4 regions of the Streptomyces sp. NBC_01485 genome follow, and region 1 is predicted to be linked to each of the others. Evidence: riboswitches for the same ligand, from Rfam matches in the RefSeq annotation. Region 1 holds a riboswitch; each other region holds the start of a gene.
The links. Region 1 has a riboswitch for cobalamin ahead of OG352_RS28865 (ribonucleoside-diphosphate reductase subunit alpha). Riboswitches for the same ligand answer to the same signal wherever they lie in the genome.
Positions count from the first base shown of each region.

Region 2: it holds a riboswitch for cobalamin, as region 1 does, so the genes downstream of both, OG352_RS39480 (5-methyltetrahydropteroyltriglutamate--homocysteine S-methyltransferase) here and OG352_RS28865 (ribonucleoside-diphosphate reductase subunit alpha) in region 1, are expected to answer to the same signal.
Region 3: it holds a riboswitch for cobalamin, as region 1 does, so the genes downstream of both, OG352_RS09695 (cobalamin biosynthesis protein) here and OG352_RS28865 (ribonucleoside-diphosphate reductase subunit alpha) in region 1, are expected to answer to the same signal.
Region 4: it holds a riboswitch for cobalamin, as region 1 does, so the genes downstream of both, OG352_RS33675 (ABC transporter substrate-binding protein) here and OG352_RS28865 (ribonucleoside-diphosphate reductase subunit alpha) in region 1, are expected to answer to the same signal.

Region 1 is NZ_CP109435.1:6,356,716-6,359,916, reverse strand. It holds gene mctP (monocarboxylate uptake permease MctP) at 1-1,005, shown strand, start outside; cobalamin riboswitch at 1,177-1,312, shown strand; gene OG352_RS28865 (ribonucleoside-diphosphate reductase subunit alpha) at 1,437-3,201, shown strand, end outside.
Region 2 is NZ_CP109435.1:9,096,265-9,099,465, forward strand. It holds gene OG352_RS39470 (hypothetical protein) at 1-39, shown strand, start outside; partial or broken gene OG352_RS39475 (transposase) at 290-930, opposite strand; partial or broken gene OG352_RS39480 (5-methyltetrahydropteroyltriglutamate--homocysteine S-methyltransferase) at 997-1,596, opposite strand; cobalamin riboswitch at 1,580-1,750, opposite strand; gene OG352_RS39485 (sensor histidine kinase) at 2,201-3,201, shown strand, end outside.
Region 3 is NZ_CP109435.1:2,092,010-2,095,210, reverse strand. It holds gene OG352_RS09700 (cobyric acid synthase) at 1-511, opposite strand, end outside; gene OG352_RS09695 (cobalamin biosynthesis protein) at 508-1,449, opposite strand; cobalamin riboswitch at 1,551-1,689, opposite strand; gene OG352_RS09690 (hypothetical protein) at 1,828-2,049, opposite strand; gene OG352_RS09685 (inorganic phosphate transporter) at 2,100-3,201, opposite strand, start outside.
Region 4 is NZ_CP109435.1:7,623,803-7,627,003, forward strand. It holds gene OG352_RS33670 (FecCD family ABC transporter permease) at 1-702, opposite strand, end outside; gene OG352_RS33675 (ABC transporter substrate-binding protein) at 699-1,796, opposite strand; cobalamin riboswitch at 1,865-2,065, opposite strand; gene OG352_RS33680 (hypothetical protein) at 2,228-2,446, shown strand; gene OG352_RS33685 (LLM class flavin-dependent oxidoreductase) at 2,512-3,201, opposite strand, start outside.

The DNA of each region.
Region 1 (3,201 bases):
ATCGTGGTGGCGATCATCTACATCCCGATCAAGCTGGGCGGCTTCGACGACATCTTCGCCAAGGCGAGCGAGGCGTACAGCCGGACCAACCCGGCCACCGGCAAGCCGCGCGGCGCGCTGGCCCCGGCGGAACCCGGCCAGTGGACGTACGCGACGCTCGCGCTCGGCTCGGCGCTCGCGCTGTTCATGTACCCGCACTCCATCACGGCGACGCTGTCCTCCCGCAGCCGTGAGGTGATCCGCCGCAACACCACGATCCTGCCGCTGTACTCCCTGATGCTGGGTCTGCTCGCGCTGCTGGGCTTCATGGCGATCGCGGCCGGGGTCAAGGTCACCAACGGGCAACTGGCGATCCCGCAGCTCTTCGAGGACATGTTCCCGGACTGGTTCGCGGGCGTGGCGTTCGCGGCGATCGGCATCGGCGCGCTCGTCCCGGCCGCCATCATGTCGATCGCGGCCGCGAACCTCTTCACCCGGAACATCTACAAGGACTTCATCAGGCCGGACGCGACGCCCGCGCAGGAGACCAAGGTCTCCAAGCTGGTCTCGCTGCTGGTGAAGGTGGGAGCCCTGGCCTTCGTCCTCACCATGGACAAGACGGTCGCCATCAACTTCCAGCTCCTGGGCGGCATCTGGATCCTGCAGACCTTCCCGGCCCTGGTCGGCGGCCTCTTCACTCGCTGGTTCCACCGCTGGGCCCTGCTCGCCGGCTGGGCGGTCGGCATGATCTACGGCACGTTCGCCGCGTACGGCGTCGCCTCCCCGACCCAGAAGCACTTCGGCGGCTCGGCGAAGGAGATCCCGGGCATCGGTGAGATCGGCTACATCGGCCTGACGGCGTTCGTCCTCAACGTCGTCGTCACCGTGGTCCTCACCTTCGTCCTGAAGGCGGCGAAGGCCCCGGAGGGCGTCGACGAGACCCGCCCGGAGGACTACACGGCGGACGCCGGCGACAAGGGCGTCCAGGTGGAGCTTCCCCCGGCGACGGCCGGGTCCGCTCACTAGACGGCCGACACCGCGACCGACTGCGGGCCGCCGGCGGCAGGACCTCCGGCGGCCCGCGGTCGTAGCCCGCGCCATAGCCCGCGGTCGTACCCATGAGTTGACGCTCCGACACGCTCTGAAGTCGGCGCGACACAACATCTGGGGGTGGCATGACGGGTGAACACAAGATGTATGCTCGTGCTCGCTGTCGCCGCAGGGGAATCCGGTGCGAATCCGGAACTGTCCCGCAACGGTGTACTCGCGTGCGTACCTCTGTATTTGCGCACGCATGGCCAGTCCGAGGACCTGCCGACAGCGCTCCCGGTCCAGCAGGTCCGGGTGCCCTGACGTCCGGGCCTCGTGGAGCGGGCCGGTGGACGCGACGCCCCGTGCGCTCGTGTGCTGCCCCCTGCCCTCCGCCAGGCCCACCGCCGAGCGAGGGAGAGCCCCACGTGACCATCGCGCCAGCCGAACCGGCTTCAGTCACCGAGCTGAAGACCGACGGTCCCGGTACCGCGTTGCTGCGTACCCTGACCGAGCTGACCGCCGATCTGCCCGACGCCGACCCCGGCCGGGTCGCCGCCGCGGCCCTGCGCGGCCGGTCCGCCCGGGCCGACGAGGCGGAGCTGCGCGAGCTGGCCACGGAGGCGGCCGCCGGCCTGATCTCCGAGGACCCCGCCTACTCGAAGCTGGCCGCCCGGCTGCTGACGGTCGGCATCGCCGCGGAGGCCGCCTCCCAGGGCGTCACGTCGTTCACCGGCTCGGTCGCCGTCGGCCACCGCGAGGGCCTGATCGCGGACCGCACCGCCGAGTTCGTGCGCGTCCACGCCGTGCGCCTCGACGCGCTGATCGACGAACAGGCCGACGACCGCTTCGGCTACTTCGGCCTGCGCACCCTGCACAGCCGCTACCTGCTGCGGCACCCGATCACCCGCAAGGTCGTCGAGACGCCCCAGCACTTCCTGCTGCGGGTCGCCTCCGGCCTCGCCGAGGACGACAGCCCGCGCGCGCTGGACGAGGTCGCGGCCCTCTACCGGCTGATGAGCCGCCTGGACTACCTCCCGTCCTCCCCCACGCTCTTCAACTCCGGTACCCGGCACCCCCAGATGTCGTCCTGCTACCTGCTGGACTCCCCGCTGGACGAGCTGGACTCCATCTACGACCGCTACCACCAGGTCGCCCGCCTCTCCAAGCACGCCGGCGGCATCGGTCTGTCGTACTCCCGCATCCGCAGCCGCGGTTCGCTGATCCGCGGGACCAACGGGCACTCCAACGGCATCGTGCCGTTCCTGAAGACGCTGGACGCCTCCGTCGCCGCCGTGAACCAGGGCGGGCGGCGCAAGGGCGCGGCGGCGGTCTACCTGGAGACCTGGCACTCCGACATCGAGGAGTTCCTGGAGCTGCGGGACAACACCGGTGAGGACGCCCGCCGTACGCACAACCTGAACCTCGCGCACTGGATCCCGGACGAGTTCATGCGCCGCGTGAACGCGGACGAGCAGTGGTCGCTGTTCTCGCCGTCGGACGTGCCCGAACTGGTCGACCTGTGGGGCGACGAGTTCGACGCGGCGTACCGCAAGGCCGAGGCGGACGGGCTCGCGAAGAAGACCATCCCCGCCCGTGACCTGTACGGCCGGATGATGCGCACCCTCGCGCAGACCGGCAACGGCTGGATGACCTTCAAGGACGCCGCCAACCGCACCGCCAACCAGACGGCCGAGCCGGGTCACGTCGTCCACTCCTCCAACCTCTGCACGGAGATCCTGGAGGTGACCGACGACGGCGAGACGGCGGTCTGCAACCTGGGTTCGGTGAACCTGGGCGCGTTCGTCGACACGGCGACCGGCGACATCGACTGGGAGCGGCTGGACGAGACCGTCCGCACGGCCGTCACCTTCCTCGACCGGGTCGTCGACATCAACTTCTACCCGACCGAGCAGGCGGGCCGCTCCAACGCCCGCTGGCGGCCGGTGGGCCTGGGCGCGATGGGCCTCCAGGACGTCTTCTTCAAGCTGCGGCTGCCCTTCGACTCCCCCGAGGCCAAGGCGCTCTCCACCCGGATCGCCGAGCGCATCATGCTCGCCGCGTACGAGGCCTCCGCCGGCCTCGCCGAGCGGGGCGGCCCGCTGCCGGCCTGGGACAAGACCCGCACCGCCCGGGGCGTGCTGCACCCCGACCACTACGGCGTCGAGTTCACCTGGCCGGAGCGCTGGGCGG
Region 2 (3,201 bases), 2.7 Mb from region 1:
GTCACCGGAATAAAGATCTCCAACAGATCCACCTGCTGAATCTGCTCGAACGGTCGGCGGACGCGTGCGATTTCGTCCGCCGCCGGACAGCGGGGGCAGGCTGTGACAAATCCGTTAGCCTCGATCATTCATGAGTCCCCGTCAGCTTGCTGACGGGGACTTTGTGGCTGTGTGGTGGGTCTTTTCGGGGCTGGGGCAGGTCGAGGGCCCGGCTCTCGCGTCGGATGGGCGCCGGGTTCCACTTCACCGGTGTGGTGGTGCGGGTTGTCGGGACGGTCGAGGTGGCTGGTCAGATGGGGTTCGGGAGGCTGTGGAGCCTGTCGATCGCGTGGGTGATGACATCGATCCAGGGCCATCGGGCGGTGAAGCGGAGCCAGTGGCGGCGTCCGGTGTGCACGAGCTGGGCGGCGGCGGAGAACAGGCGCAGGCGGAGCTTCTTGGGTTCCCAGCGGCGGGTTTGGCCGGTCAGGGCGAGCATGGGCATCCAGGCGAGGAGGTCGAGTGCGAGGGAGACGATCTCCGGCCAGATCCGGTTCTGTGCGGTGTCGTGCAGGGGCAGGTTGCGCAGTCCGGTGTCGCGGGCGCCTCGGATGCGGTCCTCGCAGCGGGCCCGACGGCGATGACGTAGTTCGAGGTCGGCGAGCTGGCCGCCCTTTGATGTTGGTCGCGAAACAGGTCAGCCGCAGCCCGTCGAGGTCGGTGAACCGCAACTGGGCGCCGGGGTGCGGGCGTTCCTTGCGGACGGTCCGCCGCATCCCCTTCGGCCACGTGCTCAGGTCGGGCATGTCGGTGATCTCCGCGACCCAGGCACCCGGGCCGCTCGGTGCCGCCGGCGTCGTAGGCCGACGTCCACGCCGTCCTCGGGATCTTCAGCACCGCCTGGTGGATGGCGTCGGTGATGGTCATTCCGACGGAATACGACAACCGCCGGCCCGGCTCCAGCGAGGCGCGGGTCTCGGGCCAGCCGCGGGTCTTCAGCCCGCAGTCGGGGTTGACCCACAGCCGTTCGGCGGGAATCGCCTTCAGGCCGGTACGGAGCAGTTCGGCGGCTTCCTCGATGCTGGGCACCCGCGGGGAGTGGATGTCGTAGACGCCGGGTCCGGCCTCGCGCGGGTAGCCGTGGGCGGCGAGTCCGCGGGCGACCTGCATGTGGGAGCGGGCGGCCTCCAGGCTGATGACGTCGGCGTCGAGGTCGTCGATGGCCTGGACGATGTCGCCGAACTCGGCGTAGCACATGTGCGTGTGGACCTGTGTGTCCGGCCGTACTCCGCTCGTGCTGAGCCGGAACGCCTCCGTGGCCCACGCCAGGTAGGCCGGGCGGTCGGCGGCCCGTAGCGGGAGCGTCTCGCGCAGCGCGGGCTCGTCCACCTGGATCACCGAAGTCCCTGCGGCCTCAAGGTCGTTGACCTCGTCGCGCAGGGCGAGGGCCACCTGGCGGGCGGTGTCGCCGAGGGGCTGGTCGTCGCGGACGAAGGACCAGGCGAGCATGGTGACCGGTCCGGTGAGCATGCCCTTGACCGGGCGCTCGGTCAGAGACTGGGCATACGTCGTCCATCGCACGGTCATCGGCTCGGGCCGCGAGATGTCGCCGGCCAGGACCGGCGGGCGGACGTAGCGGGTGCCGTAGGACTGCACCCTGTTCACCGGGTCCAGTGCGTATGACGGCGGTCGTTCCCGCTCACCGCTGCGGGGCAGTCCCGGATTCCCACCGGGTTCCCTCTTGCGACGCATCCCGCCTGGCGGACGGGGCGAACCAGCTGCACCGGCCGGCCTACGGGCCCGCTCAGGGACACGGCGGGTGACGTCCACCATCCGGATGGTGAGGAGGACCATGCGGCGGGCGTGTGTGAAACAGGCCGAGGGCGGGAAACGCCGCACGCGCGCTTCCCGCCCTGGTGATGGGAAACCTGACCCTTCGTCACCTGTGATTACCCCTGCTCATCCCTACCGTGCTGGGATGGTGCTGGGACGGGATGAGGACGGCCGTGCTGGGTCGTGGCGACCGGCACGCAAAGTCGATCACGACTATGCCGGTGAGGCGGTCCTTGGTCCCTGCGTGCCGCGGGTCCCTGGCCGCCCGGTCAGGTAAGAACCGATGGGCGCGGACCCTTGCCCGTTGTGCCGGACCGGTTGCCCCACATTCCGCCCCCTTGCCTGCTCGGTGTCCACCGTGGATCGGCGGCACGGGCAGAATGGACGTGTGGCGCTCTTCGAACAGATCCGTGTCCGGCTGCCTCGTGGCGCCCGCGCCGATGCTGCGCTGGCCGGCGGGGTGTTCGTATTGGTGGCGTTTCCCGAGGGGAAGCTGTTGGGCCACGGCGGCGACCCGCTGCCTTCGCGGGTCGTGTCCTGGCTGCTGGTGATCGTGGTGTGTGGCGCGTTGCTCTTTCGGCGTCGGTATCCGGTGGCCGTGGGCTGGTTCACGGTGGTGGGCACGGGCGCCTACTACGTGCTGAGTGACGTCGACGGGCCGCTGGTTCTGGTTCCGATCGTGGCGCTGTACGCCATCGCGGCCCAGGGCCGGATGCAGGCGGCCATCGCCATGGCGGCGGCCATGGTGATCGGCGTGGGCGCGGCCACCCTCACGACCGCGAGCGATGTCACCGGTACGGCGGTGTTCATGCTCACTGGCTGGCTGGTCGCCGTCGTGGCTCTCGGCAGTGGGCGGCACGGCCGGCTGGCGTATGCCGAGGAGGAGGCGCGGCTGCGGGCGACCGAAGAACGGTTGCGCATCGCCCGCGAGCTGCACGATGTGATCGGGCACAACATTTCGATGATCAACGTACAGTCGGGCGCGGCCCTGCACCGTCTGAAGAAGGACCCTGCGCAGGCTGAGGCGGCGCTGAGCGCCATCAAGGCGGGTAGTCGGGACACGTTGCAGGAGTTGCGGGCCACCCTCGATGTGCTCCGCCGGGTTGACGAGGACGCGCCCAGGGCGCCCACGCCTGGGCTGGCCCGGGTGGACACGTTGGTGGGCTCGGCGAATCTCGCGGGGCTCGCGGTGCGGATCGAACGGACTGGGGCTGAGCGCGCGTTGCCTGCCCGAGTCGACCTGGCCGCGTACCGGATCGTGCAGGAATCACTGACCAACGTGGCTCGACACAGCGGCGCCGGACACGTCACGATCCGGCTCGCCTACGGGGACCGGGAGCTGACTGTGGCTGTCGAGGACGACGGCCGCATGACAGCCCGCCCGGCCAG
Region 3 (3,201 bases), 4.3 Mb from region 1:
CGCGGTCGATGTCGCCGACGACGAGCACGGGCAGCCGCGCGCCCCGCGCGATCCCCATGTTCACGATGTCGGTCCGCCGAAGATTGATCTCGGCAGGAGAGCCGGCCCCCTCACAGATCACCGCGTCATACGTGCCCCGCAACTCGGCGAGGCAGTCGAGAACGGTTCCGAGGAGTTTCTGCTGCCGCCCCCCGTGATACCCCCGGGCACTGAGCTCCCCGACGGGCTTCCCGAGCAGCACCACCTGGCTGCTCTGCTCGCCGCCGGGCTTGAGCAGCACCGGGTTCATCAGCGCGGTCGGCTCGACCCGGCAGGCCTGGGCCTGCATGGCCTGGGCCCGCCCGATCTCGGCGCCTTCGCGCGTGACGAACGAATTGAGGGACATGTTCTGCGCCTTGAAGGGCGCGACCTTCACCCCTTGCCGCACCAGCCACCGGCAGATGCCGGCCGTGACGACGCTCTTGCCGGCGTCGGAGGTGGTGCCGGCGACCAGCAGCCCGCCGCCCGTCATGACCTGCGTCCCTTCGCGAGAAGCCGCCCGGCGACCCCGACGCCGAGGGCGAGCAGCCCGACGCGCCGGGAGAGCCGTACGGCCCGCTCGATGTCGGGTACGTCCACGGCGCGGCCCGGGGAGTTGAGCACGGGCCGGTGCTCCACCCGCCCGCCGTAGGACAGCGTCCCGCCCAGCCGCACCCCGAGGGCGCCCGCGAACGAGGCCTCCACGGGACCGGCGTTCGGGCTCGGGTGCTTGGCGGCGTCGGTGCGCCAGGCGCGCACGGCGCCCCGCGGATCGTCGCCGGCGGCGGCCGCGAGGACGGCGGTGAGGCGGGCGCCCGGCCAGCCGGCCACGTCGTCGAGACGGGCGGAGGCCCAGCCGTAGCGCCGGTGTCTGGGCGACTTGTGCCCGACCATGGCGTCGAGCGTGTTCACGGCGCGGAACCCGACGAGCCCGGGCACCCCGCCCACGGCTCCCCACACCAGGGCCCCCACCACGGCGTCCGAGGTGTTCTCGGCGACTGACTCGACGACGGCCCGGGCGATCCCGTCGGCGTCCAGCGCCTGCGGATCCCGGCCGCACAGATGCGGCAGCCGCGCCCTGGCCCCTTCGACGTCCCCGGCCTCCAGCGCCCGCCCGACGGCCCGCGCCTCGCGCGCGAGCGAGGTCCCGCCGACGACGGCCCAGGTGGCGGCGGCGGTGAGGGCGACGGAGGCGGTGCGGGAGGACCGTACGCAGCGCACGGCACCGGCCGCGAGGGCGACGGCGCCGCCGACGCACACCCCGGTGTGCAGCGCCCCCCACCCGCGATGGTCGCGCCACAACACCCGCTCCACGGCGCCCGCGGCCCGCCCGAACGCGGCCACCGGATGGCCGCGGCGCGGGTCGCCGAGCAGGTGGTCGCCGAGAAGGCCGGCGGCGGCGCCGTACGCGAAGACGCGATCGGCACGCATCGGCTCAGCCGGTCGCTGAGTCGGAGGGTGCGCTGGTACTGAACCTCGATCGGCAGCCGAGCATGGCGATATGTCCTCACTCAGGGTGTCCACGCCCTGGTTCGACGAGACCGGCGGCGAGAGTTCCTGGCTCCCGGGGTTCACTCCCCGGTGACAGTGGCGGGACCGCGCCGGATTCGCACCGGCTTCCTCTCCTGCCGCCGTATATGGCTCGGGCAGTCCACCACGGGCCCGGAAGACCCGTCAACTTGCCGTTGACCTGCGAGGCTGGAGTGTGCAGAACCCCACACAGAGGCGGTTGCCGCGGTCACGGGAACCACGAGAACGGGGTGCGCGACGGTGATCCGTCCCGCACCCCGGGGGTGTTCAGGTGGCGCGTCAGACGACGATCAGTGAGATCCCGTAGGCCACCGCCGCCGCGCAGGCCGCGAAGCACGCGTAGGCGCCCGTCACCGCGAGGGCGGCCGAGCCGCCCTCGGCCGTGACCCGCTCCTGGCGGGACAGGCCCATGATGCCGAGGGTGAACAGGGCCACGAGGCCCACGGTGACCACGAGACTGACGCCGAAGACGGAGCCCAGGGCCGCCCAGTCGATCTTCATGCTGTTTCTCTTCCTTCGTACCGGGTGCGCTTCGTGCTGAGCGCGCGGGCTCAGACGGCCGTGGGCTCGGTGGACGTGGCGGCCGGGGACGGGATGGTGGCCGTCAGGCCGTCGGTGACCGGGCCCGCCGGAGGCGGGGTCACCGCTGCGATCGCCGCGGTGATCACGCCCGGCGACTCCTCGGTCGTACCGGTCGCATCGGGCTCATCGGTCTCGTTGACGTTCGACGCGTCGACGACCTCGCGCCGCGAGATCTTCCAGATCGCCGCGCTGGAGGCCACCAGGAACACGGCCACGACCGCCGTACCCCAGTCGCCGAGGTCGGTGACCGACTCGGCCAGCGCGCCCACCAGGGCCGCCGCCGGGAGCGTCAGACCCCACGCGACGAACATGCGGGTCGCCGTCGACCAGCGGACCACCCCGCCCTTGCGGCCCAGGCCCGCGCCCATCACCGCACCGGAGACCGAGTGCGTGGTGGAGAGGGAGAAGCCGAGGTGGGAGGAGGCCAGGATGACCGTGGCCGCGCTGGTCTGGGCGGCGAAGCCCTGCTGCGGCTGAAGGTCGGTCAGGCCCTTGCCCATGGTGCGGATGATGCGCCAGCCGCCGAGGTAGGTGCCGAGCGCGATCGCGAGACCGGCGGAGAGGATGACCCAGGTGGGCGGGTCGGAGTCGGGGGCCACGGCGCCGCCGGCGACCAGGGCGAGGGTGATGATGCCCATCGTCTTCTGCGCGTCGTTGGTGCCGTGCGCGAGGGAGACCAGGCCGGCCGAGGCGATCTGGCCCGCGCGGTAGCCCTTCGCCGCGGCCTTGCCGTCGGCCTTCCTGCCGAGGCTGTAGGACAGGCGGGTCGCGAGCAGAGCCGCGACGCCGGCGACGATCGGCGCCGCGATCGCCGGGATCAGCACCTTGGTGACCAGCGCGTCGCCGTGCACCGCGCCGGCGCCGGCCGAGGCGATGGTGGCGCCGATCAGGCCGCCCATGAGGGCGTGGGAGGAACTGGAGGGCAGGCCCACCAGCCAGGTCAGCAGGTTCCAGAGGATCGCGCCGACCAACGCCGCGAAGATGACCTCGGGACGGATGCCGGTCTCGTCGACGAGACCCTTGGAGATCGTGTTGGCGACCTCCACGGAGAGGAAAGCGCCCACAAGGTTC
Region 4 (3,201 bases), 1.3 Mb from region 1:
GCACACCAGCAGCGTCCCCACCAGGACCGCGAGGCCCACGCCGACTTCGCTCCAGCCGGCCCCGCTGAGCGAGCCGAGCAGCCAGAACAGCACCCCGCGCGTGGTCTCCGCGTCCGCGGCCGTCAGGATGACGAACGAGGTGAGCGCGGAGAACAGTTGCATGGCCGCCACACCGGCGAGCACCACCCGGTCCGTGGTGCCGCCGAGGGTGTGGCTGAGCAGCAGCACCAGCGCGAAGGAGAGCGCCGCGCCCAGGAACGCGCCCCCGGAGAGCGACAGGACACCGCCGCCCACGCCGAGCACGACGACCAGGACCGCGCCGGTCGAGGCCCCGGAGGAGACGCCGAGGACGAAGGGGTCGGCGAGCGGATTGCGCAGCAGCGACTGCATCACCGCGCCGCACACGGCGAGCCCGGCCCCGCACACGGCGGCCAGCAGCGTGCGCGGCAGCCGCAGATTCCATACGATCCCGTCCCGGATCGGCGTCAACTCCGCCTGCCCCCAGCCGAGATGGGCGGCCACCGACGCCCACACGTCACCGACGGCGATGTCGGCCGGGCCGATGGTGATCGCCACGGCGACGGAGAGGACCAGCAGCGCGAGTCCCGCCGCCCACAGCAGCGCGCGACGCAGCCCGCGCACCGCCGCCGGGCTAGCTGACGGGGTTGCCGTCGGGGTCGTCGCCGGCAGGGCGTCGGTCATCCCCCGAGGCCGTACGCGCGCAGCGCCGCCGCCACTTTCTCCACGCCCTCGACGGTCCGGACGGTCGGGTTCATGGCCTGCCCGGACAGCAGCACGTACCGCTTCTTCTTCACCGCCGTCATGTTCTTCGTGACCGGGTCGGACTCCAGGAACTCGATCTTCTTCGCGGCGGTCTCGGCCGTCTCCTGCTTACGGCTCAGGTCGCCGATGACCAGGACGTCGGGGTCGCGGTCGGCGACGGTCTCCCAGTTGACCTGGGGCCACTCGTCGTGGCTGTCCTCGAAGGCGTTCTTCGCGCCGAGCTCGCGGGTGATGATGCCGGGGGCGCCGCAGCAGCCCGCCAGATACGGGGACTGGGAGTTGGCGAACCAGTACATGAGGGTGATGTCCTGGGCGTCGAGCCCCGAGACGGCCTTGTCCACCCGGGCCTTCAGGTCGGCGACGAGCTTCGTGCCGCGCTCCTCGACGCCGAAGACCCTGGCCAGGTCGGTGACTTCGCCGTAGACCGCGTCCATGGTGAGCGGCTCGGTGCGCGAGCCGTCGCCGTCGCCGGTGTTGTCCTTGCCTACGCAGTCGGAGGGGGAGAGGTAGGTGGGCACGCCGAGCTTCTCGAACTGCTCGCGGGTGGCGACGCCGCCCTTGCCGAGGGTGGAGGCGAACGAGGAGGCGACGAAGTCGGGTTCGGCGTCCAGGACCTTCTCGAAGGAGGGGGCCTTGTCGGCCAGCCGCGTCACCTTCGCATTGGCCTTCTCCAGCCCCTTCGCCACCGGGTCGGTCCAGGTGGCGGTGCCCGCCATACGGTCGGCCAGCCCGAGGGAGAGCATGATCTCGGTCGTGCCCTGGTTGAGCGAGACCGCCCGCTTCGGAGGCCCGTCGACGCGGACCTTCTGCCCGCAGTTGTCGAGCGTGACCGGATAGCCGCCGGAGCCCCCCGACGCCGAGCCCTTGCCCGAAGAGGCGGATGAGCCGGACGAGTTGGGCGAGTCGGACGAGCCGGATGCGGCGGTGGAGCCACCGCAGCCGGTCAGCAACAGGCCGCCGGCCAGGAACAGCACGGCAGGACGAACAGGGCGGACGGGGCGTGCGAGCGGCACGGAACTTCCTTCGGTGTCGAGGGCCCTTGCGCGAAGCCCGGTCGTACGGTGCTCCCCCGGCCGTCTTACGGCATCGGAGGCCGCCAGCAGGTCTTCGGACTCGGGGTCAACCGGACGAGGCGCCTTCCCGGACCGCGATCGCGCTCCAGTGGCCAGTGCCCCGCCCGTCGCCCTTACCGCTGCGCGTCAGCTCCGGATTCGCACCGGATTCCCTGGCTCATGCACGTACAAATACGCACATGGGTACGACTGGCTTCGGCAAGTTACCACAGGGGCCCCGGGCTCCCGGCCGGGAGAACGGGGCCGCCGTTACGCGCAGGCCCGGGGGAGTAGCCTCGAAGTACGGAGGACATTTCGCACATCCCGGCCGTCGCCGCCGCGCCGCCGTATCAGCCGTACCAGCCGTACCAGCCGACGGGAAGGTGAGGACGATGGTGACGTTCGTGACCGTGATCGTGATCCTGGCGATGATCGCGCTCGGGGTGTTCCTCATTCACCGGCTCAACACGCAGCACGGCGAACGCATCGCCGCCTTCCACTACGGCCGCTCCGGGACACCGATCGAGGGACCGGACCCGACGGCCCCCCGCAGATCACGCTCGCGCAGACGGCCCCACCTCCGACACCGCACCCACAAGGGAACGCTGTGAGCCCCCGGTCCTGACAGCAGGTCGCCGTCCATGGGCCCACGCATTCCACGCGTCTTCCACGCGTCCTATGCGTCCTGGATGTCGAACTCCGGGATCAGGTCCCCGATCAGCCGGATGCTGCGCAGCACGCTCTCGTGGGGCAGGGCGCCCACCTGCTGGAAGCACATGAGGCGGTCGATGCCCAGGTCGGCGTAGGCGCGGAGCTTCTTGCGGCAGGTTTCGGGGCTGCCGACGATCAGGGAGTCCTGTTCGCTGAGGGCCTCGAACAGCTCGTCGTCGGGGACGGTCTCGCCCTGGAGGATGCGGCCGATGGCCAGTTGGGCGCGGTTCGGGCCGCCGGACGCCGCGGCCTCGGCGCGCAGGAAGGCGCCGGCCAGGCCACCACCGCCCGGGGCGCTGACGAGTTCCTGCTCGCGGGCCATGTTCTCGACGAACGCCTCGGCGGCCTCGAAGAAGATCAGCGCACGTGCGGTGTACCAGGCGGCCGCGGCCGCCGCGCCGTCGCGCATGGCCTGTTCGTCGGTCTCGGCGCAGTGCACGAAGGTGAAGAAGGCGACCTGGTCGTTGACGAACGCGCCGACCGGTTCCCGGCAGTCGGCGGCCGCCGTCCGGTACAGCTCGACCAGCCGCTGAACCCGGTCGAGCGATTCCCACAGCGTGGTGCCGAGCACCCCGACCCCGCGCCGCCCGGCCTCCTCGAACGAGGCGGGGGTGGAGGCCGCCTGCCACAGCGGCGGGTGCGGACGCTGGTAGGG